Regions from separate parts of the Synechococcus sp. RS9909 genome, predicted to be linked through region 3. Evidence: predicted binding sites of a transcription regulator. Region 3 holds the regulator's gene; each other region holds the start of a gene.
What was found. The regulator NtcA, encoded in region 3, controls nitrogen genes in cyanobacteria. The targets are predictions, from matches to a motif close to GTANCNNNNGNTAC.
Positions count from the first base shown of each region.

Region 1 (4,712 bases), 490 kb from region 3:
CGGTGATCAATCACCTGCTGGGCGTGCAGATGTTGCACCGCATGTTTGTGGCGGAAGACATGCCAGCCCTGGCCCGCCGGGAGGCGGACCGCCTGGGCTGGCGCGTGCTGATGCCCGTTTGAATTCTTTGATCAGGGTTAAATCGTTGCGCTAGCTACAGGCCGATCGGTCCGTTCAGGTGAAGGTGTTGGTTCCTTTGAACTGAAGGTCACGGCATTGCCAGCGCTCATTTCGGCTTCTCCGACCACCCCTGCATCGCGGGTCGAGCCAGCCAAGATCGCGGCGCGTCCAAACCGTGATCGTTTGGTGGCAACGATTGAGCAGCTGGCCAGCATTGGCGCCAAGCCTGATGGCAGCGTGTGTCGACGCGGTTTTTCGCCGGAGGATGTGGAGGGCCGTGAGTTACTGGCCCACTGGATGAAGCAGCTCGGCATGCAGGTGCGTGTTGATGCCGCTGGCAACTTGATCGGACGCCTCGAGGGCCTGGATCCCCACCGCCCTGCCCTGGTGACCGGGTCGCACCTCGACACGGTTCCCACCGGTGGACGTTTTGATGGGGCCCTGGGGGTGTTGGCCGGTCTGGAAGCCTGCCGCGCGCTGCAAGACCAGGGCCTGCGCCTGCAGCACGGCATCGAGTTGATCGCTTTTGCCGACGAGGAGTCGACCATGGTGGGCTGCAAGGGCTTGGCGGGCACGGCCTCCGATGACCCGGAGAGTTATGCCACCAGCAATGGTCAGCCGATTCAGGACAACCTGGCGCGCATCGGCGGCCACTGGCCCTCCCTGGCCTCGGCGCGCCGCTCCGATGATGCTTATGCCGCTTTCCTGGAGTTGCATGTTGAGCAGGGTGGCGTTCTTGAGCAACGCGGTGATGCCATCGGTGTTGTGGAGGGCGTTGTTGGTCAGCGTCGGTTCAGCATCAATGTGAAAGGCCAGGCCAATCACGCCGGCACCACACCGATGGGGTTGCGACAAGACGCCCTCGTGGCGGCCTCGCGTCTTGTTCTTGCCATCGAGGCCATGGCTTCCCGTCATCCCGGAGATCCGGTGGCGACGGTGGGTCGACTGGAGGTTTGGCCCAATGCAGCCAATGTTGTCCCCGGCGCAGTCGCCCTGACGGTTGACCTCAGGGATGTGGATCCCACCGTTCTCGATCAGTTGGTTGAGGAGTTGATGCATCAGGTGGAACGCATCGGTGTTGAAACCGGCTGCCCGATTGCGGTTGACCCCCAGTTCAGCGTTGATCCCACCCCTGCTGACGCTGTGGTGATGGCCACGATCGCTGAGGCCGCAGCCGATCTCGGCCTGTCCCACAGCCATCTCCCCAGCCGCGCCAGCCACGATGCCCAGGAGGTTGGCCGACGTTGGCCGATGGGCATGATTTTTGTGCCCAGCCGGGGCGGCCTGAGTCATTCCGCTGCTGAGTTCACCAGTGACGAGCAGTGCTGGGCGGGCACCGCGGTGCTGCTGGAAACGTTGCTGCGGCTCGACCGTCAGCTGCCGTGACCTTTTCGATCCTGGCCCGGGACCCCAGCAACGGTCGCTTCGGCGTGGCTGTGGCCACCTGTCATCTGGCTGTTGGATCCACCGTGCCTCACATCCGCGCCGGAGTTGGTGCTGTCGCCACCCAGGCCCACACCAATCCGTATCTGGGGATTTGTGGCCTTGAGCGCCTTGAGCAGAGTTCCGATGCCGAGAGCGTTCTGGCCAGCTTGCTGGCGGATGACCAGCACCGAGACCGGCGTCAGTTTCACCTGATCGACCTGGACGGTCGCACGGCCTGTTGGACGGGGCAGGATTGCGGCCCTTGGGCAGGGCATCGCCATCAGCGTGATCTGTCTGTTGCCGGCAATTGCTTGGTGGATGAGGGTGTGTTGGCGGCGATGGAACAGGCCTTTCTCACCAGCGACCCCAGCTTGAAACTGGGCCGCCGTCTGATGATGGCTCTGCAGGCCGGGGAAGCGGCGGGCGGTGACCATCGCTCTCCCTTCTGCACCTCAGCAGCGGTGCAGGTGAGTGGTGAAGCTGCTTTTCCGCTGTTGGATCTGCGCGTTGATTTCCACGAGTGCGCCGTGGAGCAGTTGATGGAGGTGTATGAGCGCAGTCAGGCCCTCTGGGCCCAGGAGTGGAGGGATGAGCTGTCGGAATTGCCGATGCTCAACCGCTTGGTGGCTTGAGTATTCAGAGTCGTTAAGCCATTAAAAAAGCCCTGCAACGCAGCCGTGTGCAGGGCTTCTGGGGAATTCAGAAGTGCTCAGCTGGGGACGGATGCTTCCCACTCCACATTCAGGCCGGCCTGACGTGCGTCGGTGATCAGGTCATCGATGCAATCCATGCCAAAGGCGGCTTGCCCAGACAGCAGGGCGTCCCATTCCTGAGACGGAAAGTGGGTTTGCAGCCAGAACACGCCATGCACGCTGGAGGGACTCACTTGCACGAGGCCCTGGTCGAGGCGAGAGGTGATGAGATCCAACGTCTTGGCTGAAGCTGGATCTATTACGCCTCAATCCTCGGAACTGGAATGTTCGAGTTGCTACGGATTGAGAAGTTGGCCTAGCGGGTGTAGCGCACGCCGCGGTACACGAGCTGCACCGGAGTGCTGTGGTTGTTGATCTGGCGGGCTTGGTACACGTTGCGGCGGTAAACCAGCTGCACCCCAGGCTTGCCCTGAGTGGCGTTGTTTTGCTGGTATTGATGCCCGCGATAGAGAAGGGTGGTCATTGGATGGTCCTCGAAGCAAGCTCAGGTCCCCGTTCCATGGCCTGAGGCGAACTGCGCTTCGCGCGATGCGAAGTGAACGATCGGTAGCTGTTGCTACAGAAATATTGAAGCTCTTGCAAATGCCGAAGTGGTGTTCAGGTTGATACCTCTTCAGAAAAGTTTTTGGTTTTGTTTATTTTTGTGCGTAGGAATTAGTGGGTCTGGCTGATCTCAATCAGTTGATTGAGCACAGCATTGAAGAAGTTTCGGCCTTGTTTCTGAAGCGTGGTGCCCAGCCTGCGCCAGTCCTGGCTCAGGCGGTCGGGTCCTTCAGCTCCAAGGGCGCTCACCACGTAGTCGTGGTCGTTGGCGATCCAGCGTTCCAGCGCATCGCCGTCGATCTCGAGGTGGCATTGCAGGCCAATGGCGTGGGCTCCGATCCGAAACACCTGTTCGGCGCAGTGCAGTGAAGAACCCAGCAGGGTTGCATCGGCCGGGAGGTGGATGCGATCACCATGCCAATGCAGCACCAGAGTGCTGCTTGGTTGCCCCTTGAGCAGGGCCTCATCACTGGGATCCGCGACCCAGTGGATCGCGCCAAGCCCCAGTTCCTTCAGTTGCTGCGGTGGTGCGCCCACCTGCAGCGGTTGAACGCTGCCCCCTGCAGCCACAGCCAAGAGCTGCGCCCCGAGGCAGATGCCCAGCACCGGTCGGCGTTGCTGGTGCCAGGCCCTCAACCAGTCCAGTTCCTGCTGCAACCAGTCCATGCCTGGTTGGTCGTGATCGTTCACGCTCATCGGGCCACCGAGCACAAGGGCGATGCTGTTGGCACACGCCCTGGGGTCCGGCAGTGGGTCGCCCCGGTCGGGCCTCAGGATCTCGAGTGTCAGGCCCAGCTGCCGCGCCAGCTCTCCCACCAGTGCGGCGTCTTCGTGGTCCACGTGTTGGACCACCAGCAGCGTGGGGCTCAAAGCAGCAGGTAGCGCTGGGCCAGGGGCAGCACCTCGGCGGGCTCACAGGTGAGCAGTTGACCATCGGCGAACACCTCATAGGTCTGTGGGTCCACGCTCACCTTGGGCAGTGCTGAATTCAGCTTGAGGGCGCTCTTGCCCACGCTGCGGGTGTCCTTCACCGCCATGCAGGTGCGCTCCAGTCCCAGCTGGCGTTGGATGTCGGCATCCATCGCCGCTTCGCTCACGAAGGTGAGACAACTGGGGGCGAGGGCTTTGCCGAAGGCGCCGAACATCGGCCGGCCGTGCACCGGGCCTGGGGTGGGAATCGAGGCGTTGGCATCGCCCATCTGGGCCCAGACGATCGAACCGCCCTTCACCACCAGTTCCGGGCGAATGCCGAAGAAGCCCGGCTTCCACAGCACGAGATCGGCGAGTTTGCCGGTTTCGATCGACCCCACTTCGCTGCTGATGCCGTGGGCCAACGCCGGGTTGATCGTCACCTTGGCGATGTAGCGCTTGAGCCGGTGGTTGTCGTTGCGAGCGGAGTCTTCGGGCAGGGCACCGCGCTGCACCTTCATCTTGTGGGCGGTCTGGAAGGTGCGGGTGATCACCTCGCCCACGCGGCCCATGGCCTGGGAGTCGCTGGCGATGATCGAGAAGGCGCCCAGGTCGTGAAGGATGTCTTCGGCGGCGATCGTTTCGCGCCGGATCCGTGATTCGGCAAAGGCCACGTCCTCGGGGATCTTCGGATCGAGGTGGTGGCACACCATCAGCATGTCGAGGTGCTCCTCGAGCGTGTTGCGGGTGTAGGGCCGGGTGGGGTTGGTGCTGCTGGGCAGCACGTTGGCCTCACCGCAGATCTTGATGATGTCTGGCGCGTGTCCACCGCCGGCGCCTTCGGTGTGGAAGGTGTGGATGGTGCGTCCCTTGATGGCGGCGATCGTGTCTTCCACGAAGCCGGCTTCGTTCAAGGTGTCGGTGTGGATGCACACCTGCACATCCATCCGATCGGCCACCGACAGGCAGGCATCGATGGTGGCGGGCGTGGTGCCCCAGTCT
Region 1 covers NZ_CP047943.1:2,529,200-2,533,911, reverse strand. Annotated here, with positions in the region: gene asnB (asparagine synthase (glutamine-hydrolyzing)) at 1-122, shown strand, start outside; gene SynRS9909_RS13460 (Zn-dependent hydrolase) at 304-1,506, shown strand; gene SynRS9909_RS13455 (DUF1028 domain-containing protein) at 1,503-2,177, shown strand; gene SynRS9909_RS13450 (hypothetical protein) at 2,255-2,473, opposite strand; gene SynRS9909_RS13445 (DUF4278 domain-containing protein) at 2,554-2,721, opposite strand; gene SynRS9909_RS13440 (type 1 glutamine amidotransferase) at 2,913-3,671, opposite strand; gene ureC (urease subunit alpha) at 3,668-4,712, opposite strand, start outside.
Region 1: SynRS9909_RS13445 (DUF4278 domain-containing protein) is a predicted target of NtcA. The motif match lies at 2,805-2,818, and genes of this name have one in related genera.

Region 2 (4,712 bases), 490 kb from region 3:
CGAATTTCGCCGCCAGCCGAAACACCTGCAAAAGAGTCTGTGGGCGAAACGGTTGGATCGAGACCACGTGCTGATCCACCAGATCCTTCAAAGGCTCAACGTCTTCGGCAATGGCAGCCAGCAGCTCCTGGGGTTGGTTCTGCCCATAAACATCTGGCCCCATCGGCTCAAAGCGAATCTGAACCGATGACGCGTCCACAACTGCTGATTTGGCCTGTGCCATAGCGGGATCGGATCAACACCCTGTTTGCCAGACCGAGTGCTAAAGCCAGGAATTACATCTTTCACCCGTAACAACAACCACACTGCTTCGTCCACGAAGAAGCAGCTTCTTAAGCAAAGATCCGGAAAGGATTGTGCTGGGGTGGACGGCTAAAGGAGACATCACCAAACCCGGCCATTCCTCCACTCCACCCACCAAATCACCAGCAGCACGAGCACCGACAGCACCAGGGCGAGCTGACTGGCCACCAGCAGAAACTGAAAACCCGACAGACCAACGAGGCCGGCCATCAAAGGAAGCGTTTGGATCATCCCTCCTCCTTCAGCAAGGTGAAGTCAAAGCGTTCCGGCCGCATGCGACTGCCAATCAGCATCACAACCGCCGACACGGCCGCCGAAAACACAGCAGCGCAGTAGGGCGCGATCAGCACATAGGCGAGCAGGCCCACAACGCTGCCGGCGAGCATGGCCGCGATGGCAGCCGTGCGGTTGGCCGTGCGCCAGTACAAACCGCAGGCCACCGGCCAGACCGTGGAGGCCACCAGGGCACCGGTGAAGAACAGCACCGACGCCAGCGAATCCAGCCGCGGCCAGGACAGCGCCAGGGTGACGACGGCCAACCCCACCACCATCAGCCGCGCCGCCTGCTTGAGCTGTAGGTCGCTGGCCTGGGGCCGCAACAGGCGGAAGTACACATCCTCCGCCAACAGATCGGCGGTGGATGCCAGCAACGAATCCAAGGTGGAGGTGAGCGAAGCAAACACCACCACAAACACCAGGGCCGCGCCACCGGCCCCGAGCAGATCGGCTGCCATCACAGGGAACACCATGTTCACCTGCTCGAGGGGCAGCTCACGGGCCAGGGCCACGAGGCCAATGGAGCCCGTCACCATCGGCACGCTCATCCAGGCGATTCCGCCCAAAACAAAAGAGGTCATCACCACCGAGCGCCGGCTGGCGAACACCCGGGACCACCAAATGTTGTTGTGAAACACCTCGCCCATCGAAAAGAGGGCGGAATTCCAGGCGATCAACAAGCCCGCCGGCAGCAGCAGATCCAGCCGATCGGGATGCCGGGCCAGCAAGGAGGCATGCACCTCAGGCATCGGGAATTGACGGAAGGCAAGCACCGCCACCACCGCCAGCAACACCATGATCAACAGCGACTGGATGAAATCGGTGCCAATCACGGCCCGCATCCCACCGAACAGGGTGTAGACGGTGGCAACACCAATCACCACCACCATTCCCACGTGGTAATCGAAGCCTGAAAGCGCCTGCAGCAGCAGGCCAGCACCCATCGCCTGGGTCATCAGAAAGCCCAGGGTGTAGATCGCGGTGATCAGCATGAACACCCACCAGGCCAGACGCCCGTAGCGCAGGCGAATGAAGTCGCCGCTGGTGCGCCCGTTGGGCATCAACTGCTTGATCCGCGAGGCCAGGGGGGCGAACAGAATCAGGCCAAGCCCGGCCAGGGCATAGCTGAACATGCCCCAGAGGCCGGTTTTGTAGCCGAATTCAGGGGCGAGCAGGGTGGTGTTGCCGGTGACCCAGGAGGCCATCAACGTGGCCGTACTCAGGGCCAGCCCGATGTTGCGCCCCGCCAGCATGTAGTCGTCGGCATTGCCTTGACCGCGCCGGCCCCAGGCAATCCCCAGCGCCACCCAGAGCACAGAGAACAGCACCACCAACGCCCAGGCGATCCCGGGCTGAAGGAAGGGAACCGAGTCAGCGGACATCCGTCGACCCCCTGCGATTCCAATACAGGTGTCCGCGCAGAATCATCACCACCGTCGCCGCAGTCACAACGGCACCAAGGGCAAAGATCAGTCGCGCCCAGAGCAATTCATCCAAGGCGAAGAGCGTTTGAACTCCAGAAACAGGTAAGCAAAAGAGGCGTCCCAGCTCCAGCTGTCGCCTTCGATTTCGGTGCCTTCGGATACCCAAACATCAGGCGATCAGCGCCCGGTCGCCTGAAATTGCGGAATGTGTAGCAACCACCACCCGAAGGGGGTTGGGGCGACGCCTTGGATGACATTCACCTACGCGATTGGAATGTTCACCGACTACAAACCCACGGTCGGCTTCGACGAATATTTCTGCAATGAAACAGCCAGACCGCGCGACGATCTGGCCACGCTGCTCACATCACTGGGGCAGCTGGGATTGCCCGAGCTCAACCGCAGCCATGCCTCGGCTAGCCAACTGCTGCGTCGCCTCGGCGCCACCTTTCGCCTCAACGATTCCGGCCTCAAAGGCAGCGAACGGATTCTCCCCTTCGATCCCTTGCCCCGGCTGATCAGCCGCAGCGACTGGATCACCCTGGAGCGGGGACTGCTGCAACGCCTGGAAGCCATCGACTGCTTCCTCGCAGACATCTATGGCCCCCAGCAGATCCTCAATGATGGAGTGATCCCGCGGGAAGACGTTGAAAGTTCCTCCGGCTGGCGACCTCAGATGCAGGGCATCAGCCTGCCGCTCAACCGCTGGTGCCACATCTCCGGGCTCGACCTGATCCGCGATGGCAGTGGCACCTGGCGTGTCCTGGAAGACAACCTGCGCTGTCCATCGGGGGTGGCCTATTTCCTCGAGAACCGTCGGGTGATGAAACGGTTGTTCCCTGGCCTGTTCGAAGGCCGTGCCGTTCAACCGATCGACGCCTATCCATCCCATCTGCTGCGCACCCTTCAAGACCTGGCGCCCTGGAGTGACAGCCCCCGCGTGGCAATCCTGACGCCCGGGGTGTTCAACAGCGCCTATTTCGAGCACAGCTATCTGGCCCAGCAGATGGGCATTGCACTGGTAGAAGGGCGCGACCTGGTGTGCGAAGACGGCCGCGTGTGGATGCGCAGCACCAACGGCCTCAAGCCTGTGGATGTGATTTACCGCCGGATCGACGACGATTTTCTCGATCCCACCGTGTTCCGCCAGGACTCGATGCTGGGGGTGCCGGGCCTGATCGACGTGCTGCGGCAAGGACGGGTCGCCATCGCCAACGCCCCGGGCACCGGCGTCGCCGACGACAAGCTGATCTACGCCCACGTGCCGGCGATGATCCGCTACTACCTCGATGAGGAGCCGATCATCGAGAACGTTCCCACCTATCTCTGCGCCCGACCGGACGACCGGCGCTACGTGCTCGAACACCTCGAGCAATTGGTGGTGAAGTCGGTGGCGGAAGCCGGGGGCTACGGAATGCTGATCGGCCCCCAGGCCAGCCGATCGGAGCTGGCGGACTTCGACACGAAGATCCGTGCGAATCCCCGCAACTTCATTGCGCAGCCCACGCTGCAACTCTCCACCGTGCCATCCCTCAGTGACGGTGAGCTCTACCCCTGCCACGTTGATCTGCGCCCCTACGTGCTGCGCGGCGCAAGCAGCTGGGTGAGTCCAGGGGGGCTGACGCGCGTGGCACTCAAGCGGGGCTCCCTGGTGGTGAATTCGTCCCAGGGCGGCGGCTGCAAGGACACCTGGATCGTCGACGACCAACGGATGGCGGCACGGCACCCCCAGGAGGCGGTGCCGTGCTGAGCCGCGTTGCCGATTCGCTCTACTGGATCAACCGCTATCTGGAACGGGCCGAAAACATCTCGCGCTTTCTGGAAGTGAGTGAGGCGATGGCGCTGGACTGTCCTCCGGGCAGCGCCGAACCCTGGCTGCCGCTGGTGGAGGTGACGGGGGATCGCCAGCGCTTCGATACGGCCTACCCCGATGCCACACCCAAACAGGTGGTGCGCTTCCTGCTGCAGGACCGCAGCAATCCCAACAGCATCGTGAGTTGCATTGCGGTGGCACGGGAGAACGCACGGCAGATCAGGGATGTGATCACTACGGAGATGTGGGAGCAGATCAACGATCTGCACTGGAGCCTTCAAGACGACGAAGACATCTGGCGCGAACCGGTGCAGGAACAACTGCGGATCATCCGCCGCGGCTGCCAGCTCGTGTACGGGATCACCGACACCACCCTGAGCCGCGATCTCAGCTGGCTGTTCAGTCAGCTGGGTCGTCTGATCGAACGGGCCGACAAAACCTCCCGCATCCTCGACGTCAAATACTTCCTGCTGCTGCCTTCCCCTGAAGAGGTGGGCGGCGTGCTGGACGAACTGCAGTGGATCACCCTGCTGCGCACAGCGGGGGCTTATCAGATGTATCGCCACAGCGTGCAACAAGCGATCAGCCCTGCAGCGGTGGCACGCTTTTTGCTGCTGGACCCCATCTTTCCTCGCTCGGTGCGGTACTGCCTCCAGGGCATCAGCGACACCTTGCAACAGATCCAGCAGCTCCCGAACCAAGACACGCCGGATGACCTCGACTGTTTGCGCGGTCAGCTCCTTGCCCGGTGGAGCTATGTGCGGATCGACAACCTGATCGAAGCCGGTCTGCATGAAGCCATTGATCAGCTGCAGCAAGACCTCAACCAACTCCACCACCTGATCCAGACCCGCTACTTCACCAGCGCGGACCTCCATTCCATCCCCACCGATCCC
Region 2 covers NZ_CP047943.1:2,536,717-2,541,428, forward strand. Annotated here, with positions in the region: gene SynRS9909_RS13470 (aspartate carbamoyltransferase) at 1-223, opposite strand, end outside; gene SynRS9909_RS14115 (hypothetical protein) at 385-513, opposite strand; gene SynRS9909_RS13475 (sodium:solute symporter family protein) at 531-1,961, opposite strand; gene SynRS9909_RS13480 (circularly permuted type 2 ATP-grasp protein) at 2,278-3,753, shown strand; gene SynRS9909_RS13485 (alpha-E domain-containing protein) at 3,747-4,712, shown strand, end outside.
Region 2: SynRS9909_RS13480 (circularly permuted type 2 ATP-grasp protein) is a predicted target of NtcA. The motif match lies at 2,152-2,165, and genes of this name have one in related genera.

Region 3 (4,712 bases):
GTCTGCAGCTGGTAGACGAGGAAAGCGGCCCATGAGTGCCCTGCCGGTCACCACGGCCCATCTCCGGGTCCTGCGTCAGAGCTTTCAGCAGCAGCGCCTGGAGGGCGAGGTGCAGGCCGGGGGCTTTGCCTGGGAATTCTGCTGGTTGTTTGATCGCGGTGAACTGCATGTGGAGCCTTCGCTGGGGCGGGCCTTGATTGAGGATGCCCTGCTCCGCTTTCTCGTGAAGGCCGATTACCACCTGGAACCGGGAGGCGACTACACCTTCACGGTGCGTGCCCGTTTCTGAGCGGATCGGGCCAGTCGAGTCTGACGCCGAAGTGATCTTCGAGCATCACCAGTGCCGCGAAGGCATCGAGATCGAGCGGTGGCAGTCGCAGGCCTTCGGGGAGCAGCCGGCGCCAGCCCCGCGGTGGTCGCAGCGTCCAGTAGCGCGCGCGCGCTCGCAGGGTGGTGCCCCGTTCCTCCACCAGCTCCACGGGCAGCAGGGGGCGCAGGCGTTGTTCCCAGTCGGCACTGCCGGTGCCGTTGCCCAGCACCACGGTGCTGATCGGTTCTTCGTCGCTCCAGCGCTGGATCTGGTGGAGAACATCCTCCACCGGCAGCACCAGGCCCTCGATCACACGGTGGCGATTGAGCTCGCAGAGCACCAGGCCACATTTGCTGCGTCCCGGGTCGATCGCGAGCAGGCGTGTCATCAGGGGGTGGGGGCGCCAGCTGGTGTGTTGGAGGGGATGTCGCCGACGGCCCGCAGCTCCACAGCCACGGGATCGGCGGTGTCACTGCTGCGCAGGGTCACCACCTCCAGCTCGATGCGGGAGGGAGTTCGCTCCAGCAGCTGCTGTCCGAGGCTGTTGAGGCGGTTGGCGTCGAACTGGAGTCCCTGACTGAGGGACCCCCGCCGTTGGGCTTCAGCAAGGGCGGAGGCCAGGAGCAGATTCAAGCGGTTGCGCACCGCTTCGTTGCCAGTCTCGTTGCGTTCGATCGTGGTGCGCGCCAGCACATCGCCCGTGTTCACCACCTGGGTGTTCGGACGTACTTCAGGAATGGCATAGACCACGGTTTCGCCAAGTAGCACATTGGCGGCGGAGCGGATGTTCACCACCCAGGTGCCCGGTTGGCGAATCACCTGTTCGAGCCGTTCAATGTCGTTGCGTGGCACCAGCAGAATCTGCCGATCGGCCTTCTCACCCGGCAACACCCGCTGGTAGGCCTGCAGGTTGGCCTCACGCAGCATCTGGTCGATCACCTGCTTGGCTTGCCCTGGATTGTCGAGCCGCAGGGTCGCTGTGGCCAGGGGTTCGCCGCTGCTGAGCACCACGCTGCCTCGCCGCAGGGCCAACACGTTTTTCTCCAGTTGGCGCAGTTCCGCCTCGCCGCTGCGAATGCGATCGCGCACCTGGGCCAGCTCGGCTTCCGTGCGTCGGATCTCGGCATCGCGCGCTTTCACGTCGCGGCTGAGTCGAGCCCGTTCCGCCTCCAGCTGCTGGCGTTGTTGCTGCAGCGGCACCAGCGCCTGGCGGAGGGTTTCGGCCTTGGCTTTGGCATCGGCCAGATCCTTGCTGGCACGCGAGCGTTCGGCCTGGGCCTGAAGCAGTTCACGGCTCGCTTTCTTCTGGGCCTGCCGACTCGCCTTCAGGGCCTTGCGGCTGTCGTTGAGCTTGGTCTGCAGGGCGTTCAGTTCAAACAGCCCCACCCGCAGCTGCCGACTCACCAGCAGCAGCAGGCCGAGCGACAGCGCTGAAATCAGGCTGCCCGTGAGCACGGTGATCACCACGGCGGTGCGGCGCGGCCGCAATCCCATCAGGCTCAACCGGGCCTTGCCCACCTTGGAGCCGAGCCGATCGCCCAGGGTGGCGAGCACGCCACCGAGCACGAGCAGGATCAGGATCAACAGCCAGCCGGTCACGAATCCAAGGGCGGTGAAGGGGGACGACGGGCCGACCGGAGCCCATTGTCCCCCGCGGATGGCTCAGCTGAAACGTTTGGCGAGGGCGATCGGATCGAGCACGGTGATCTTCTTTCGGTCGATTTCCACCAGCCCCGCATTGCGCAGATCCCCGAGCAGTCGGGTGATGGTGACGCGGGTGGATCCGATCGCTTCAGCGATTGATTGATGCGAGAGCCGCAGGTCGATGGTGATGCCCTGGGTGCCGGGGATGCCGAAATCGCGGCAGAGCACGAGCAGAAAACTCACCAGTCGCGACGACATGTCGCGGTGGGTGAGCGTTTCGATCATCGTTTCGGTTTGCAGGATGCGGCTTGAGAGCCCTTGCAGCAGCAACAGGCCTACGCCGGTATCGGCTTCGATCGCCTGGCGCACGGAAGCGGCAGGCGCCGTGACCATCTCGACCCGGGTGAAGGCCACAGCGTGATAGAAGCGATCGGAGCGATGGCCGGTGAGCAGCGACAGCACCCCGAAGAGGCTGTTTTCCCGCAGCAGCGCCACGGTGATCTCCTCCCCCGATTCGTAGACCCGGGACAGCCTGACGGCGCCACGCCGGATCAGGTACACCCGCTCGGCGGGATCACCGGGGAAAAAGATGGTTTTACCCCGTTCCACCAGCTCGGTGCTGGCACCCTCCAGATCGCGGATCACTTCCAGGAGGGTGGGGGTATGGGCCGTGGCCGTGTTGGCCAGGGTGGTGCCGCCGCCGCTGGAAGCTGGAGCGGGCTGGGGTGAGTAACGGCTGAAGCCGCGGGTGGCTCCGACCATGGCGGCACTGCAGGTGGCTGGACGCTACGGATGGCCCTGGCTCCACCTTGTAGCAATCCACACGAAATCCGGCGTTGCTCAGGGGCGCGACTCCGGTGCCAGGGCCCGCTGCTGCGCCGCCATCAGGGCCGTCAGGCCTGGTTCGGCCAGGTCGAGCAGCCGCGTCAGTTCGCTGCGGCTGAAGGGGGCACCTTCAGCGGTGCCCTGCAGTTCCAGCAGGCGGCCGCTGCCATCCATCACCACATTCAGATCCACATCGGCCTGGCTGTCTTCGCTGTAGTTGAGGTCGAGCAGCGCCTCTCCGCCGATCAGCCCCACCGAGACGGCGGCCACCTGGTCGCGCACGGGGTTGTGGCTGAGGTCGCCTCGCTTCACCAGGCGCTCGCAGGCCCGTTGCAGCGCCACCCAGGCGCCGGTGATTGCGGCGGTGCGGGTGCCGGCATCGGCCTGGATCACATCGCAGTCGACCAGCAGGGTGTTCTCCCCCAGGGCCTCCATGTCGAGGCAAGCCCTGAGGCTGCGGCCGATCAGGCGTTGGATCTCCTGGGTGCGGCCGGAGAGTTTCAGCAGTTCCCGCTTCTGCCGCTCGGGCGTTGACCCGGGCAGCAGGCGGTACTCGGCACTGAGCCAGCCCTTGCCGCTGCCCATGCGCCAGCGGGGCACGCCGGCCTCGTGGCCAATGCTGCAGAGCACGGCCGTGCGCCCGCTGCGCACCAGCACGGAGCTGAGGGCAAAGCCCATCGGATCCCACTCGATCGCGACAGGCCTCAGTTCGCTGGGCGAGCGGCCATCGACTCGTGTGGAGACCTGGTTGGACATCGAGGCGCGGCGGCATGCAGCTGAGCCTGACAGCTCGACCGTTGTCCCAGGCGCACACCATGACCAGGGGCGCACACCATGGATGGTGTCAGTCGGCTTGTGTGCCGCGCTTCCGGCGCTAGATTCGAACCCTGCAGGCCGGGTGCGGCCGTGTGAACGCCATGACCGCCAGCCTCAGTTCGAGCCATCGCCCCCTGGACCCGCGCAGCGCCGAGCGCCGGGCCCTTGAGCGTGCTGGTCTGCGGCCGTTGCCCCCTGTGCCGCCGCGGCCACCCCTGCATCTGGTGGCACCGGAGGGTCAGTTGCAGGTGCATACGGCTCCCTATCGTGGCAGTTTTTCCACAGTGTTCAGCCAGGCGCTGCGCGCCGCCGGTCTTGGCAGCCGGGTGATGGTGGTGCAGTTCCTCAAAGGGGGCGTCGACCAGGGGCCAGAGCGTCGCCTCAGCCTCTGCGGACGGCTGGATTGGTTGCGTCCAGCCGTGCCTGGTTGTCTGGGTGAGCCGGCTGAGGGGCAGCCGCCTGCGGTGAACGATGCGGTGGAAGCGCTCTGGCAGGTGTGTCGCGACAGCCTGCTGGCGGGCGAGTTGGATCAGCTCGTGCTTGATGAGCTGGGTCTGGCGATTGCGCTCGGCTACCTGAACGAGGAGGATGTGCAGGCTGCGCTGCAGCGCCGTCCGGGTTCGGTGGATGTGATTGTCACCGGCCCGGCAATCCCCGAGTTTCTGATGGGGCTGGCTGATCAGGTCACGGAACTGCGCCGAGGCTTCTGATGCTCAAGAACGATCGCTGGATCACCGAACAGGCGCAGGCCGGCATGCTGGAGCCTTTCCAGGCGGGGCTGGTCCGTCATCTGGAGCCGGATCAGCAGCAGCGCCCGGTGCTCAGCTTCGGATGCTCGTCGTATGGCTACGACCTGCGCCTGTCGCCGCAGGAATTCCTGATCTTCAAGCACGTGCCGGGCACGGTGATGAACCCGAAGCGGTTCAATCCCGCCAACCTGGAGCCCACGGAGCTCCATCACGATGCCGATGGCGATTACTTCATCCTTCCGGCCCACTCCTATGGCTTGGGTGTGGCCCTGGAAAAGATGAAGGTGCCCGCGAACATCACGGTGATTTGCCTCGGCAAAAGCACCTATGCCCGCCTGGGCATCATCGTCAATACCACGCCAGCGGAA
Region 3 covers NZ_CP047943.1:420,547-425,258, forward strand. Annotated here, with positions in the region: gene pth (aminoacyl-tRNA hydrolase) at 1-35, shown strand, start outside; gene SynRS9909_RS01970 (DUF3146 family protein) at 32-289, shown strand; gene SynRS9909_RS01975 (hypothetical protein) at 267-698, opposite strand; gene SynRS9909_RS01980 (DUF3084 domain-containing protein) at 698-1,909, opposite strand; gene ntcA (global nitrogen regulator NtcA) at 1,973-2,716, opposite strand; gene rph (ribonuclease PH) at 2,795-3,535, opposite strand; gene SynRS9909_RS01995 (cob(I)yrinic acid a,c-diamide adenosyltransferase) at 3,697-4,305, shown strand; gene dcd (dCTP deaminase) at 4,305-4,712, shown strand, end outside.